2 linked regions of the Cytobacillus luteolus genome follow. The protein of the gene in region 2 interacts with the protein of the main gene of each other region in a pairwise test. Links are inferred from orthologs where the notes say so. Each region holds a gene or a part of one and is shown on either strand. Other genes may lie near its edges.

Evidence for each region.
Region 1: the proteins of yabA (region 2) and dnaN interact in binary tests that used the Bacillus subtilis proteins (3 or more experiments, as listed by UniProt). The link is inferred for Cytobacillus luteolus from one-to-one orthologs.

What each region holds. Positions count from the first base shown.
Region 1 is NZ_JAGGKM010000007.1:1,461-10,071, forward strand. The notes cover bases 5,837-8,611. They hold dnaN (DNA polymerase III subunit beta), read right to left. Parts: upstream 7,904-8,611; coding sequence 6,770-7,903; downstream 5,837-6,769. Other genes in these bases: recF (DNA replication/repair protein RecF), read right to left, coding at 5,837-6,329; yaaA (S4 domain-containing protein YaaA), read right to left, coding at 6,344-6,559; dnaA (chromosomal replication initiator protein DnaA), read right to left, coding at 8,102-8,611. In the rest of the region: J2Z26_RS18055 (HD-GYP domain-containing protein), read right to left, coding at 1-241; gyrA (DNA gyrase subunit A), read right to left, coding at 340-2,859; gyrB (DNA topoisomerase (ATP-hydrolyzing) subunit B), read right to left, coding at 2,943-4,853; extracellular matrix regulator RemB, read right to left, coding at 4,929-5,201; more of recF, read right to left, coding at 5,211-5,836. UniProt on the Bacillus subtilis protein: Confers DNA tethering and processivity to DNA polymerases and other proteins. Acts as a clamp, forming a ring around DNA (a reaction catalyzed by the clamp-loading complex) which diffuses in an ATP-independent manner freely and bidirectionally along dsDNA.
Region 2 is NZ_JAGGKM010000010.1:46,484-50,888, forward strand. What follows is about bases 955-3,865. They hold yabA (DNA replication initiation control protein YabA), read right to left. Parts: upstream 2,638-3,865; coding sequence 2,272-2,637; downstream 955-2,271. Other genes in these bases: rsmI (16S rRNA (cytidine(1402)-2'-O)-methyltransferase), read right to left, coding at 955-1,362; J2Z26_RS20705 (tRNA1(Val) (adenine(37)-N6)-methyltransferase), read right to left, coding at 1,390-2,145; J2Z26_RS20715 (PSP1 domain-containing protein), read right to left, coding at 2,668-3,477; holB (DNA polymerase III subunit delta'), read right to left, coding at 3,470-3,865. In the rest of the region: J2Z26_RS20695 (AbrB/MazE/SpoVT family DNA-binding domain-containing protein), read left to right, coding at 127-417; more of rsmI, read right to left, coding at 487-954; more of holB, read right to left, coding at 3,866-4,405. UniProt on the Bacillus subtilis protein: Involved in control of chromosome replication initiation. Inhibits the cooperative binding of DnaA to the oriC region. Thus negatively regulating initiation of chromosome replication.

The sequences.
Region 1 (8,611 bases), on a different replicon or contig from region 2:
TTGATTCTACTTCAACTGTTTCAGTGATCTCTTCCTCGTCAAGAACTTCTGTCGGTCTGAAAGGCTCGCCATTCACTAACATGGAATCAACATAAATGTCTTTTACTAAAAAAGCCTTTATGACATCGATATGGTCATCCGTTAAGACAGTTTTCTTTGGTACGATAGGTTTATTGGTTAAAGAAAGAATATCTTTTGTTAAGATACAACCTGTTTGTAACTGGTTTGTACTCACTCTCATGAATAAATGCCCTCCTTCCCTATTGCTAGGCTTAATTACCTATCTTTATGAAACTATTTTACAAAAAAGGAACACTATAAAAGCGTTCCTTTCTTTATTTATTCTTTATTTTCATCTATCTCTGGTGTTTCTACTAATGTTTCTGGAGTGTTTTCCTCAACACCACTATCTACATCATCTTCTGAAGGCTCTTCTTTTTCAACAACTGCTACTGTTGCCACATACTCATTTTCAGCTAAACGGATTAACTTAACCCCTTGAGTATTTCTGCCGATTTGGGAAATGTCACTAATAGACATTCTGATAAGTACTCCCGCTCCGGTAATAATCATGAGATCATTTTCAGTTGTAACTGCTTTAACAGCAACAACCTGTCCATTTTTATCCGTAATATTCCCTGTCTTAAGACCCTTACCACCACGACTTTGTAAACGATACTCGGATTCTGGTGTTCTTTTACCATATCCATTCTTGGTTACCATTAGTACATCCATGTTCTCATCAAGGATTTCCATTCCTACAACTTCATCGTCTTCTCCCAGAGTTATACCCTTTACTCCCGAAGCAGTACGGCCCATTGAACGAACATCTTCCTCTTTGAAACGGATTAACATTCCATTTTTTGTACCAATCATAATATCCTTTGTTCCATCCGTTAAACGAACAGAAATCAGCTCATCTTCTTCACGAAGACCTACTGCAATTAATCCATTATTACGGATATTTGCAAAAGATGATAATGGTGAACGCTTAGAGACACCCTCTTTTGTCGTAAAGAATAAGTACCAGTCATCTACGAACTCTTCTACAGGAATAATAGCTTTGACCCACTCACCCTTTTCAATTCCTAAGAGATTAATAATAGGTAAGCCTTTAGCTGTTCGACTATACTCTGGTATTTCATATCCTTTTGTACGATAAACCTTACCTTTGTTCGTGAAATAAAGGATTGTATCATGCGTTGAAGTTGTTAATAGATGTTCAACAAAATCATCCTCATTGGTTCCCATTCCTTGGATTCCACGACCTCCACGTTTTTGGCTACGATAGGTTGAAATCGGTAGACGCTTGATATAACCATTATGTGTTAGTGTAATGATGATATTTTCTCTTGGAATTAAATCCTCGTCTTCAATCATTTCAATGCCACCAGCAACAATGTCTGTACGACGTTTATCATTAAAGCGTTCTTTAATCTCCGTTAATTCTTCACGGATAATGTCTAATACCTTTTCATCATCTGCCAAGATTGCTTTTAACTCAGCAATTAATGCGATAAGTCCTTGGTATTCTTCCTCAATTTTCTCACGTTCCAATCCAGTTAAACGCTGTAAACGCATATCTAAAATTGCTTGTGCTTGCTTCTCTGATAATGAGAATTGTTCCATCAAGCCATTTTTTGCGATTTCTGTTGTCTGTGAGTTACGAATAAGAGTAATAACTGCATCTAGATGATCTAATGCAATACGTAGACCTTCTAAAATATGAGCACGTGCTTCAGCTTTACGAAGTTCGAATGCTGTACGACGACGGATAACAACCTTTTGATGTTCTAGATAATAATACAAGCATTGTTTAAGATTTAACACCTTAGGTTGCCCATCAACTAGCGCAAGTAAGTTGATTCCAAAACTAGTTTGTAATGCAGTTTGCTTATAAAGATTGTTTAAAAGCACATTTGCATTTGCATCTTTTCGAACCTCAATAACCATACGCATTCCATTTCGGTCTGATTCATCACGAAGGTCAGTAATCCCTTCGATTTTTTTATCACGAACTAATTCTGCGATTTTCTCAATTAACTTTGCTTTGTTAACTTGGTATGGAAGTTCTCTAACGATAATTACTTCTTTACCATTGCTTTTCGTCTCTATTTCAACCTTTGCACGGATCGTTATTGATCCACGCCCAGTTTCATAGGCTTTACGGATACCGCTTCTTCCTAAGATTTGACCTCCAGTAGGGAAATCAGGACCCGGAATAATTTCCATTAATTCGGAAATAGTAATATCAGAATCTCTACTAACAGCTAGTACACCATCAATCACTTCTCCTAGTTGATGTGGTGGAATATTCGTAGCCATTCCAACAGCAATACCTGCTGCACCATTTACTAGCAAGTTAGGAAACCTTGCAGGAAGTACCACAGGTTCTCTTTCTGAACCATCATAGTTGTCTCTATAGTCGATTGTATCTTTATTAATATCTCTAATAAGTTCCATCGATATTTTAGACATACGTGCTTCTGTATAACGCATAGCTGCAGCAGGATCTCCATCTACGGAACCAAAGTTTCCATGACCTTCAACGAGCATATAACGGAAGTTGAAATCTTGCGCCATACGTACCATGGAATCATATACAGCCGTGTCACCATGTGGATGATACTTACCAATTACTTCACCAACAATACGTGCTGACTTTTTAAAGGCTTTATCAGATGTCATTCCTAAGTCATTCATCGCATATAGAATACGACGATGTACTGGTTTTAAACCATCACGTACATCAGGAAGGGCACGAGATACTATAACACTCATTGCATAGTCTAAAAATGAAGTCCTCATTTCATGACTTATATTTATTTCTTTTACTTGGGGATTTTGCGTTTCAGACATGTTAGACCTCCCTTATTTAGGGTACAGAATTTATTGTTCGATTTATGTAAAAGACAGGATAGAGTTTCTATCCTGCAAAACATTTAGATATCTAAGTTTTTAACGTATTTAGCATTTTCTTCAATGAAATTACGTCTTGGTTCTACTTTATCGCCCATTAATATATCAAACGTTTCATCTGCTTCCATTGCATCCTGCAGATTAACTTGAAGAAGTGTTCTTGTAGCTGGATCCATTGTCGTTTCCCAAAGCTGACCTGGATTCATCTCTCCAAGACCTTTGTAACGCTGAATACCAGGTTTAGGTGTAGCAGGGAAGTCGGCTAAAAGTTCTTCTAATTGTTTTTCATTATAGGCATATTCAACTCGTTTACCCGCTTGAATCTTATATAAAGGCGGCTGAGCAATATAGATATAGCCCTGTTCTATAATTTTTCTCATATAACGGTAGAAGAAAGTTAGTATCAGTGTTCGAATATGTGCTCCGTCAACATCCGCATCCGTCATAATAACGATTTTGTGATATCTTGCCTTTGCAATATCAAAGTCCTCACCAATTCCAGTACCTAACGCTGTAATAATTGTACGAATCTCATTGTTTGATAAGATTTTGTCTAAACGTGCTTTCTCTACATTAAGAATTTTTCCTCTTAAAGGTAAGATTGCTTGGAAATGACGGTCACGTCCTTGCTTCGCTGAACCACCTGCAGAGTCACCCTCTACCACATATATTTCACTAATGGCAGGATCTTTTGAAGAGCAATCTGCTAGTTTACCCGGAAGACTTGAGATTTCAAGCGCACTTTTTCTTCTAGTTAATTCACGTGCTTTTTTCGCTGCTAACCTTGCACGTGCAGCCATGACCCCTTTTTCAACAATCTTTCTAGCAACAGAAGGGTTTTCTAGTAGAAACGCTTCAAATTTATCAGAGAAGACAGCTTCAGTGATTGTTCTAGCTTCACTATTTCCTAATTTTGTTTTCGTTTGACCTTCAAATTGTGGGTCAGGATGTTTTATAGAAATGATGGCTGTTAATCCTTCACGAACATCATCTCCGCTAAGATTTGCATCATTTTCTTTAAAAATATTGCTTTTTCTTGCATAGTCATTAATGATTCGTGTTAGTGCTGTTTTAAAACCTGATTCGTGAGTTCCACCCTCATGTGTATGGATATTATTTGCATAAGAATATATATTACTAGTGTAGCTATCGTTATATTGTAAAGCTACCTCTACAACAATTCCCTCACGCTCACCTTCAACGAATACTGGTTCTTCGTGAATCACTTCTTTTGTGCGGTTTAAATGCTCTACATAAGATTTAATTCCGCCTTCATAGAAATATTCTTTTAGCTTTTTTTCTTCTCTTTTATCTTCAATGGTTATTTTTACACCACGAGTTAAGAATGCAAGTTCTCTAAGTCTATTTGCTAATATATCAAATTCGTATACAAGTGTTTCAGTAAAGATTTCACTATCTGGAACAAAGTTAATTGTTGTACCTGTACGGTCTGTTTCCCCAATGACTTGTAAATCTCCTACCGGTACTCCACGTTCAAACTTTTGATAATGAACCTTACCATCACGATAAACATGAACCTCTAAAGATGTTGATAGAGCATTTACAACGGATGCACCTACACCATGTAGACCTCCAGAAACCTTGTAACCACCACCATCAAATTTTCCACCAGCATGAAGTACAGTCAAAATTACCTCAACAGCTGGTCTTCCCATTTTTTCATGTATCCCAACAGGAATACCACGGCCGTTATCTTTAACTGTAATGCTGTTGTCTTCTTCAATGTATACATTAACCTCATCACAATGACCAGCCAATGCCTCATCAATACTATTATCTACAATTTCCCAAACAAGATGGTGAAGTCCTTTGCTACTAGTTGAACCGATATACATTCCAGGGCGTTTACGAACAGCCTCTAAGCCTTCTAGGACTTGTATCTGATTTTCATCGTATGCTGGTTGTTGATTCATTTCTTTTTGATCCATTGCCACTTATACCACCCACACTTTCATTTGACAAAACCTATTCCAATTAAAAAAGTTATCTTACTCTGCTAATTCTTCTTCAAAAACCTTCTCTAGCTCATTGACATGCTGTGCACGTTTCTTTAACGTGCTAGTAGACAGTGGTGAAAAGTAAATCTTATCAGCAGTAATTACTACTGATTTCGTATCACCATTGGCTAGTTCGACAATTTGGTGTTTCTGTATATCTAAAAATTCATTTACGATAGATGAAGATTTTAATAATTGCCTATCCAATATCGTAATGACATCACACGATCGAACGATGACATTTTCCCCTAAGTGAATGAACAATTCATCACCTCATTTTAGCTTTGTCATTTCACCAGCCGTTACTGTAAAAGTTGCTGCTTGCTTCAATGTTTCATGGTTTATCCCTTCAACACTGGTAGTCGTAACAAAGGTTTGAACTTTCCCCTGTATTGTGTTGAGTAGATGCGATTGTCTATAATCATCCAACTCAGATAGTACATCATCTAGAAGAAGAATTGGATATTCGCCAATCTCAGAATAAATCAATTCAATTTCTGCAAGTTTTAAAGATAGTGCTGTTGTACGTTGTTGTCCTTGTGATCCATATGTCTGAACATCTTTACCGTTCACATTAAAAGCTAAATCATCCCGGTGTGGACCCGCTAACGTAATTCCTCTGTCTAGTTCTCTATCTCTTATTTTAGCAAACTTTTCTTCATATGCTTCTATTATTTTCGACAATTGTCCTTCTTCTGATACCTCTACTGAGGGTTTATACATAATTTCTAGTGTTTCTAGGCCTCTACTAATGCCATTATGGATAGGCTCAGCCCATTTTTGTAACAATCTTAAGAATTCAAAGCGCTTTGTAACTATTTTTACAGCTACTTCGATCAACTGTTCTGTTAGTACATCTAACATCGTTTGATCAGTTTGTCGCTTCATCTGAAGTAATTTTAAATATTGGTTTCGTTGCCCAAGAATTTTTTGAAATTGGCTAAGGTCATGAAGATAAACCGGTGACACTTGGCCAATTTCCATATCGATAAATCGTCGCCTTACCTGAGGACTACCTTTAACTAGGTTAAGGTCCTCAGGAGCAAACATGACAACGTTCATGCTGCCGACGTATTGACTTAGTTTCTTTTGCTCTAAATGATTGCTTTTTGCCTTTTTGCCTTTTTTGGAGACAACAAGCTGTAATGATAGAGGACTCATGCGTTTGTGAATCCTACCTTCTATTTTAGCATACTCTTGCTCCCAGCGAATGAGATCTTTGTCATTGGATGTCCTGTGAGACTTAGCCATAGCAAGAACATAAATAGATTCCATTACATTTGTTTTTCCTTGGGCATTTTCACCAAGAATAACATTGACCTTGTCTTCGAATTCAGCTTCTAGCTTCGGGTAATTTCGATAGTTTGTTAATTGTAACTCTTTAATATACAAAGGGGTTCACCCACTTATGCTTTCACAATAAAAGTACCAAATCCTGGTATATCTATAATATCATTATTTCTAAGTTTTTTTCCGCGTCGATTCTCAGGTTCTCCGTTTACATATATTTCATGCTCACTCAGAAACCATTTTGCCATTCCACCGGTCTGGATTATTTCAGCTAATTTTAAAAATTGACCTAAAGGAATATACTCTGTAGAAATTTCGATTTCTTTTGCCATTAAATCGCCTACTTTCATTTCTTTTGGTTCGGTCACAATGACAGATAGCGTTACTTTCGGTCTTACTAGCTCGTGCTCTAGATTATTTTTTCCGTAAACTAGATTAACTATCACTATTTCTATTTTACTAAATAATCATGCTATAGAAAAGAAAGCTACTAGGTTTTATTTTCTTTTCCTAGTAGCTTAAGTTATTAAAAATTAAATGGCTTAAAAAGTTCGAACTGGAAGTATTAAGTGTAATACAGAGTCATTATCGATTGAACGTAGTAAAAATGGTCTCATCGCACCAGTAAAACTTACTTTAATCTCTGTACTATCAAGGGCTTTTAAAGCATCAATCATATATTTAGCACTGAAGGATATTTTTAATTCTTCTCCTTCAATCGATTGGCTTTGAATTTCTTCAATTACTTTTCCGATTTCCGGTGTATTCGAAGACACTTCAATAACTCCTTCAGGTAACGTTGATAGTTTTACAACATTATTTTTACCTTCACCTAATAAAGAAGCTCGGTCAATTGACTGAAGTAGATCTTTTGTTGTAATGACAACATCTGTCTTACTTTCATTTGGAATTAGTCTTGATGTATCTGGATAATTCCCATCAAGTAAGCGTGAGAAGAATAGTAAATGCTTTGTTTTAAATAGTACTTGGTTTTCTGTAATAACAATGTCTACTAATTCATTTGTGTCATCTAGTATTTTACTTAATTCATTTAAACTTTTCCCAGGAATAACCACATTATAAGTATCTTGATTCTCCATTTCGATACTTGCTTTTCTCATAGCTAAACGGTGGCTATCTGTTGCAGTACAGTGTAATTGTCCACTTTCAACCTTCCAGTTTACACCTGTCAAGATAGGGCGTGTTTCTGAGACGGACACTGCGAATACCGTTTGACGAATCATATTTTTTAATAGATCTGTCGGTATACGGAACATATTCTCTTCTTCAACCTGTGGTAGGTGAGGGTATTCTTCTGCGTCTAAACCATTAAGGTTAAACTCAGCTTTTCCTGAGCGTATCACTGTTGAAAGGTGATTTTGCACTTCGATTTCTACTGTATCTTTAGGAAGTTTCTTTACGATCTCACTGAAAAAACGTGCTTGTAACACAATGCTTCCAGGCTGCCTTATTTCTACAATTTCACTTCCTGCTTCTTCTGCTGGAATAAAAGATTCAATGGATATATCTGAATCACTACCAGTAAGTGTCACACCTTCAGTTGTAGCAACTATTTTAATTCCTGTAAGGATTGGAATTGTTGTTCTAGATGAGACTGCTTTCATTACATCTTGAACACTTTGTACTAGATAGTCTTTTTGAATAATAAATTTCATAAAAAAAATCCTCCTTAACCGGTCTAAAAAACGCGTAGCTGAATATATATATTTTTTTAATAAAATAGTAGAAGTAATAGTAGGGCTTGTGGAAATGTGGATAACCCTCACTTTTCAAAGGAAACACAGCCTATCCACATGTGGACAGACTGTGTGTAAATAAACTCAAGTTATACACATTATCCAAGAAAAAAATAATTAGCCTTTTAACTGAGTATGAATTTCTTTTACTTGTTTTTGAAGTAGGGCATCACTTTCAATTAACTTCGATATCTTTTCATGAGCATGAATAACAGTAGTATGGTCTCGTCCACCAAATTCATCCCCAATTTTAGGCAATGAAAAGTCGGTTAACTCCCTGGCAAGATACATAGCAACTTGTCTAGGGAAAGCGACTGATTTTGTACGTTTTTTCGCCTTGAAATCTTCGAGTTTTATATTAAAATGCTGTCCTACCGTTTTTTGAATTTCAAAGATTGTAATAGCTTTTGGTTTAGAGTTTGGTATGATATCCCGCAATGCTTCTGCTGCTAAATCAGCATTTATATCTTTATTAATAAGAGATGAATAAGCAACAACACGAATAAGTGCACCTTCAAGTTCACGGATATTTGTATCAATTTGATTAGCAATGTAGAGCATCACTTCATTAGGGATATCTAAACCTTCTGCTTTCGCTTTTTTACGTAAAATGGCAATCCTTGTTTC
Region 2 (4,405 bases):
TTGCAAAGTTTTGTAATTAAAATTATTGACGTTTATTGGAAACACTGTTATTATAAAAGTACATTTATTTTGTCGAATAATGACGAAAAAGATAGATTTTTGTAATAATTATTACGGGAGGAGAACATTAATATGAAATCTACTGGTATTGTACGTAAAGTTGATGAATTAGGACGCGTGGTTATTCCAATCGAACTGCGTCGCACATTAGGAATTGCTGAAAAGGATGCACTTGAAATTTACGTTGACGATGAGAGAATCATCTTAAAAAAATATAAACCAAACATGACTTGTCATGTAACTGGAGAAGTGTCTGATCATAATATCACTCTAGCTGGTGGCAAAATTGTACTAAGCCGCGAGGGTGCTGAACAAATCCTACAAGAAATTCAAAGCAATCTAGAAGTTGCAAAATAATAAATAATAATGGCTGTCTAGGTATCAGTTTCCTTTCAAAGGTTTTTGATACTTCTAGACAGCCATTTTTTATTCGACATGATACTGCTGATAAACTTCCCTTTTCGGTAATTCCCTATCTAATGCAACTTGTTTGATTGCCTCTTTTGAAGGTAATGATTTTTCGGCAATATAATGATTTACATGCTCAATAATGGTAAGCACGTCCCACCAATTTGTTTCTTTTTCAATTTCACTTTCTCTTGCACCTTCTAATAATAGGCAAAATTCCCCTCTCACATTTTCATCAGTTGCCCACTCAATTACTTCTTCTAACGTACCTCTAATAAATTCTTCAAACTTCTTAGTCAATTCTCTAGAAAGCGTGACCTTTCTGTTTCCTAAAACCTCTACCATCAACTGTAGAGTTTCTTTTAATCGGTGTGGCGACTCATAAAAAATCAATGTCTCCTTCCTATTTTTAAGGGTTTCGAGTTGTTTACGTTTATCCTTCTTTTGTCGATTTAAAAACCCAAAGTAGTAAAAGTGATCGGTTGGGAGCCCTGATGCAATTAAGGCTGTTAGGGCTGCATTAGCTCCTGGAAGAGGTACAACATGAAACTGTTCCTCTAACGCCTCAACAACTAATTCATAACCTGGGTCGGAAATGGTAGGCATTCCTGCATCACTTACTATGGCTACATCTTTCCCCTCTTTTAAAAGAGTGATGATTTTTTCTCCGCTATTTTGCTTGTTATGTTCATGGTAGCTTGTAACCGGGGTATCAATTTCGAAATGATTACATAACTTTTTGGTTTGCCGTGTATCTTCAGCAGCTATGATATGTACTTCCTTAAGGATACGAACCGCCCGAAAGGTCATATCCTCTAGGTTACCTATTGGAGTTGGGACTAGATAAAGAATCCCTCCATTATTTGTACTATGAAAGCTTTTTTGTTGCCACATTGTATGCATACTCCTTTATTAAAGAACCTACTGTTCCTTGGAATCTTCCCCATATAAAATAGTTTGTAGTTCTTTTGTATATTCATTTTCTTCATTATATACAATTAACGGCTGTAAAATTTTTAAGTCTGGTTTACCATCTTTAATTCCTTCTATTAAAAGGGTATTTGCTTCCTTACCTGCTTTTGGATAGACAAACTGCAGTCTTTTCGGTTCCAATCGATATTTTCTCATTAATGTAACAATATCAAGTAGCCGTCCAGGGCGATGCACAAACGCAACCTTCCCTCCTTGCTTCACTAATTGACTACTCACACGAATAACGTCTTCTAGTGTACAATGGATTTCATGCCTAGCAATAGCCAGATGTTCATTTTCATTTATTTCATCTTGCTTAGGCGTTGGAAAATAGGGTGGATTACAGGTTACGATATCATACTTACCATGACCTAATTCTTTTGGCATGTCCTTAATATCTCCATGAATCATCTTTATCTGGGTGCTCAGCTTGTTAAATTCAATACTTCTCTTTGCCATGCTATAAATTCTCTGTTGGATTTCAACCCCAGTAATATCTCCCTTTGTACGTTTACTTAATAACAATGGAATGACACCATTACCTGTACATAAATCAAGTAAATTTCCTTTTTGAATAGGAACATATACAAACTTAGCTAATAGTACTGTATCTAAGGAAAAAGCAAAAACGGAAGGACTCTGAATAATACGTAAATTCTCTCCTAATAAATGATCTAAACGTTCGTCATCGAATAATTCCAGCATGTATAGTAGAATCCTTTCAAGATATATTCATTATCGTGTTCACTATGTACATTTACTAAACCTAGTTTACCAAATTGTGATGAATTAGATGAAAAAAAATGGACCTTTCATAAGAGAAAAGTCCATTTACTTCTTATTTAAAAAGGATAGACAAAACAAGCAGTCACCGTCTCTTCGAACACTGCCATAGTGAACATTGCAAATGTGGAAGCCTTCTTGGTAAAGTCGCGCTAGGTTATCATAGCCTTCACCGATATCAGCTACTTTTGCTTCTGCACTATTTTTGACAGGTTTTTTTCCTTTTGTTTTATCTTGTTGTTGAACAGATGTTTGATCAAGGCGGCGACGCAGATGGTCATTTTCAATTAAAAGATTATTATTCTCTTCAAGCAATTCTGCTAAATGCTGTTTAAGATCTCCTAACTGACGGTATAAATGACCAATTTGCTCCTCCATGCTACTAACAGATTCAAAGATTTCTTTTTTTTCCACGTTATCCACCTCATTAATCTGTTGCTAAATCTAGACCGCTCCTTCTTTCGTTAATTCTTCCCATGAAAACTCTACAATACGCTCTCCATCTCCAAGGTCGATTTGTAGAATTCTTTCTAATATATTTAACCCTACGACTTTACCATTACCTATTGGAGTTTCAATTGTCTCCCCAATGTCCGGTAACTGCTCTTTCGCGGATTCGTATTCATCATTTTCATATTTCAAGCAGCACATTAGACGACCACACAACCCTGAGATCTTAGTAGGATTTAAAGATAGGTTTTGATCCTTAGCCATCTTAATTGATACTGGTTCAAAGTCACCTAGGAAGGTTGAACAACAAAGCATTCTACCACAAGGTCCAATACCGCCAAGCATCTTCGCTTCATCTCTAACTCCTATTTGTCGCAATTCGATTCTTGTACGGAAAATTGCAGCAAGATCCTTTACTAAGTCCCTAAAATCTACTCTTCCATCTGCAGTGAAATAAAAGATTACCTTATTGCGGTCAAATGTGAATTCTACATCAACCAGCTTCATATCTAGACCATGCTCAGATACTTTATCTACACAAGATTCATAAGCATCTTTTGCAGCCTGCTTATTTTCCTCAACAATCAACCGATCTTTTTCATCCGCAATACGAATAACCTTTTTAAGTGGTAAAACAATATCGTTTTCACCGACTTGTTTTTTATTTATAACAACCTTCCCAAATTCAATTCCTCGAACTGTCTCAACAATGACATATTCATCATCTGGAATCACCAGACCATTTGGGTCAAAGTAATATATTTTACCCGCTTTTTTAAAGCGTACACCAACTACATCATACAAGCTTTAACCCCTCCTGCAATTTAAATACCAATTGCTCCATCAATAAGTGTGGATTCATGTTGGTGTTTAACCGTTTTTTAGCCTCAAGTATGGCTTCTATTTGATCACAGACACGCTTTCCTGAGGTAATAAGTGCCTGCTGTTTTAATTCTTGAATAATATCACTATATATAACCTTATCCTCATCGCCAAGCTGGATAAATAATAAATCTTTATAAACTAGTAATAATAAATCTAACCCTAAGAAAAGCTCTTCTTTTTCTTTAAAATGAGTAAGCCATTTATCCTGAATAAAAAAGAGGGCATTCCCCGGTCTATTTATTAATACTTCATATAATTGTAACACTATTTTTCTAGACTGTGCAAACGAATCATCCTTGCATAAGTCGGTAGCATCTTCCAAGTTATTGGTAACATGAGCAACCAGATGAGCAACTGTAGCATTAAAGCCATTTTCCTGCAAACGACCTGCTATTACATGTGGTGATAAAGGCTTAAAAGGTAAGACTTGGCATCTTGATAATATCGTATTTAACATACGATGAACTTGCTCTGTTAGAAGAATGGCCACCGTTTGTTTACCTGGTTCCTCTAAAAATTTTAGTAAACTATTAGCAGCGTTTGTCGTCATTTTGTCTGCATGATCTATAATGTATAACTTTTTATTAGATTCAACGCCTGTCTTTGAAAATTCCTCTTGTAAGGCTTGAATTTGACCTTTTTTTATCGAAAGACCATCCGGCTCAACAATATGAATATCTGGGTGATTCCCTGAGGAAATTCTTCGACAATTAGAACAATCATTACATGGCTTGTAATCAGAACGATTTAGGCAAAATAGACTTTTGGCAAACAGGATGCTAACTTCTCTCTTTCCTGTCCCTCTACTTCCTTCGAACAAATAGGCATGGGAAACACGCCCTTTTTG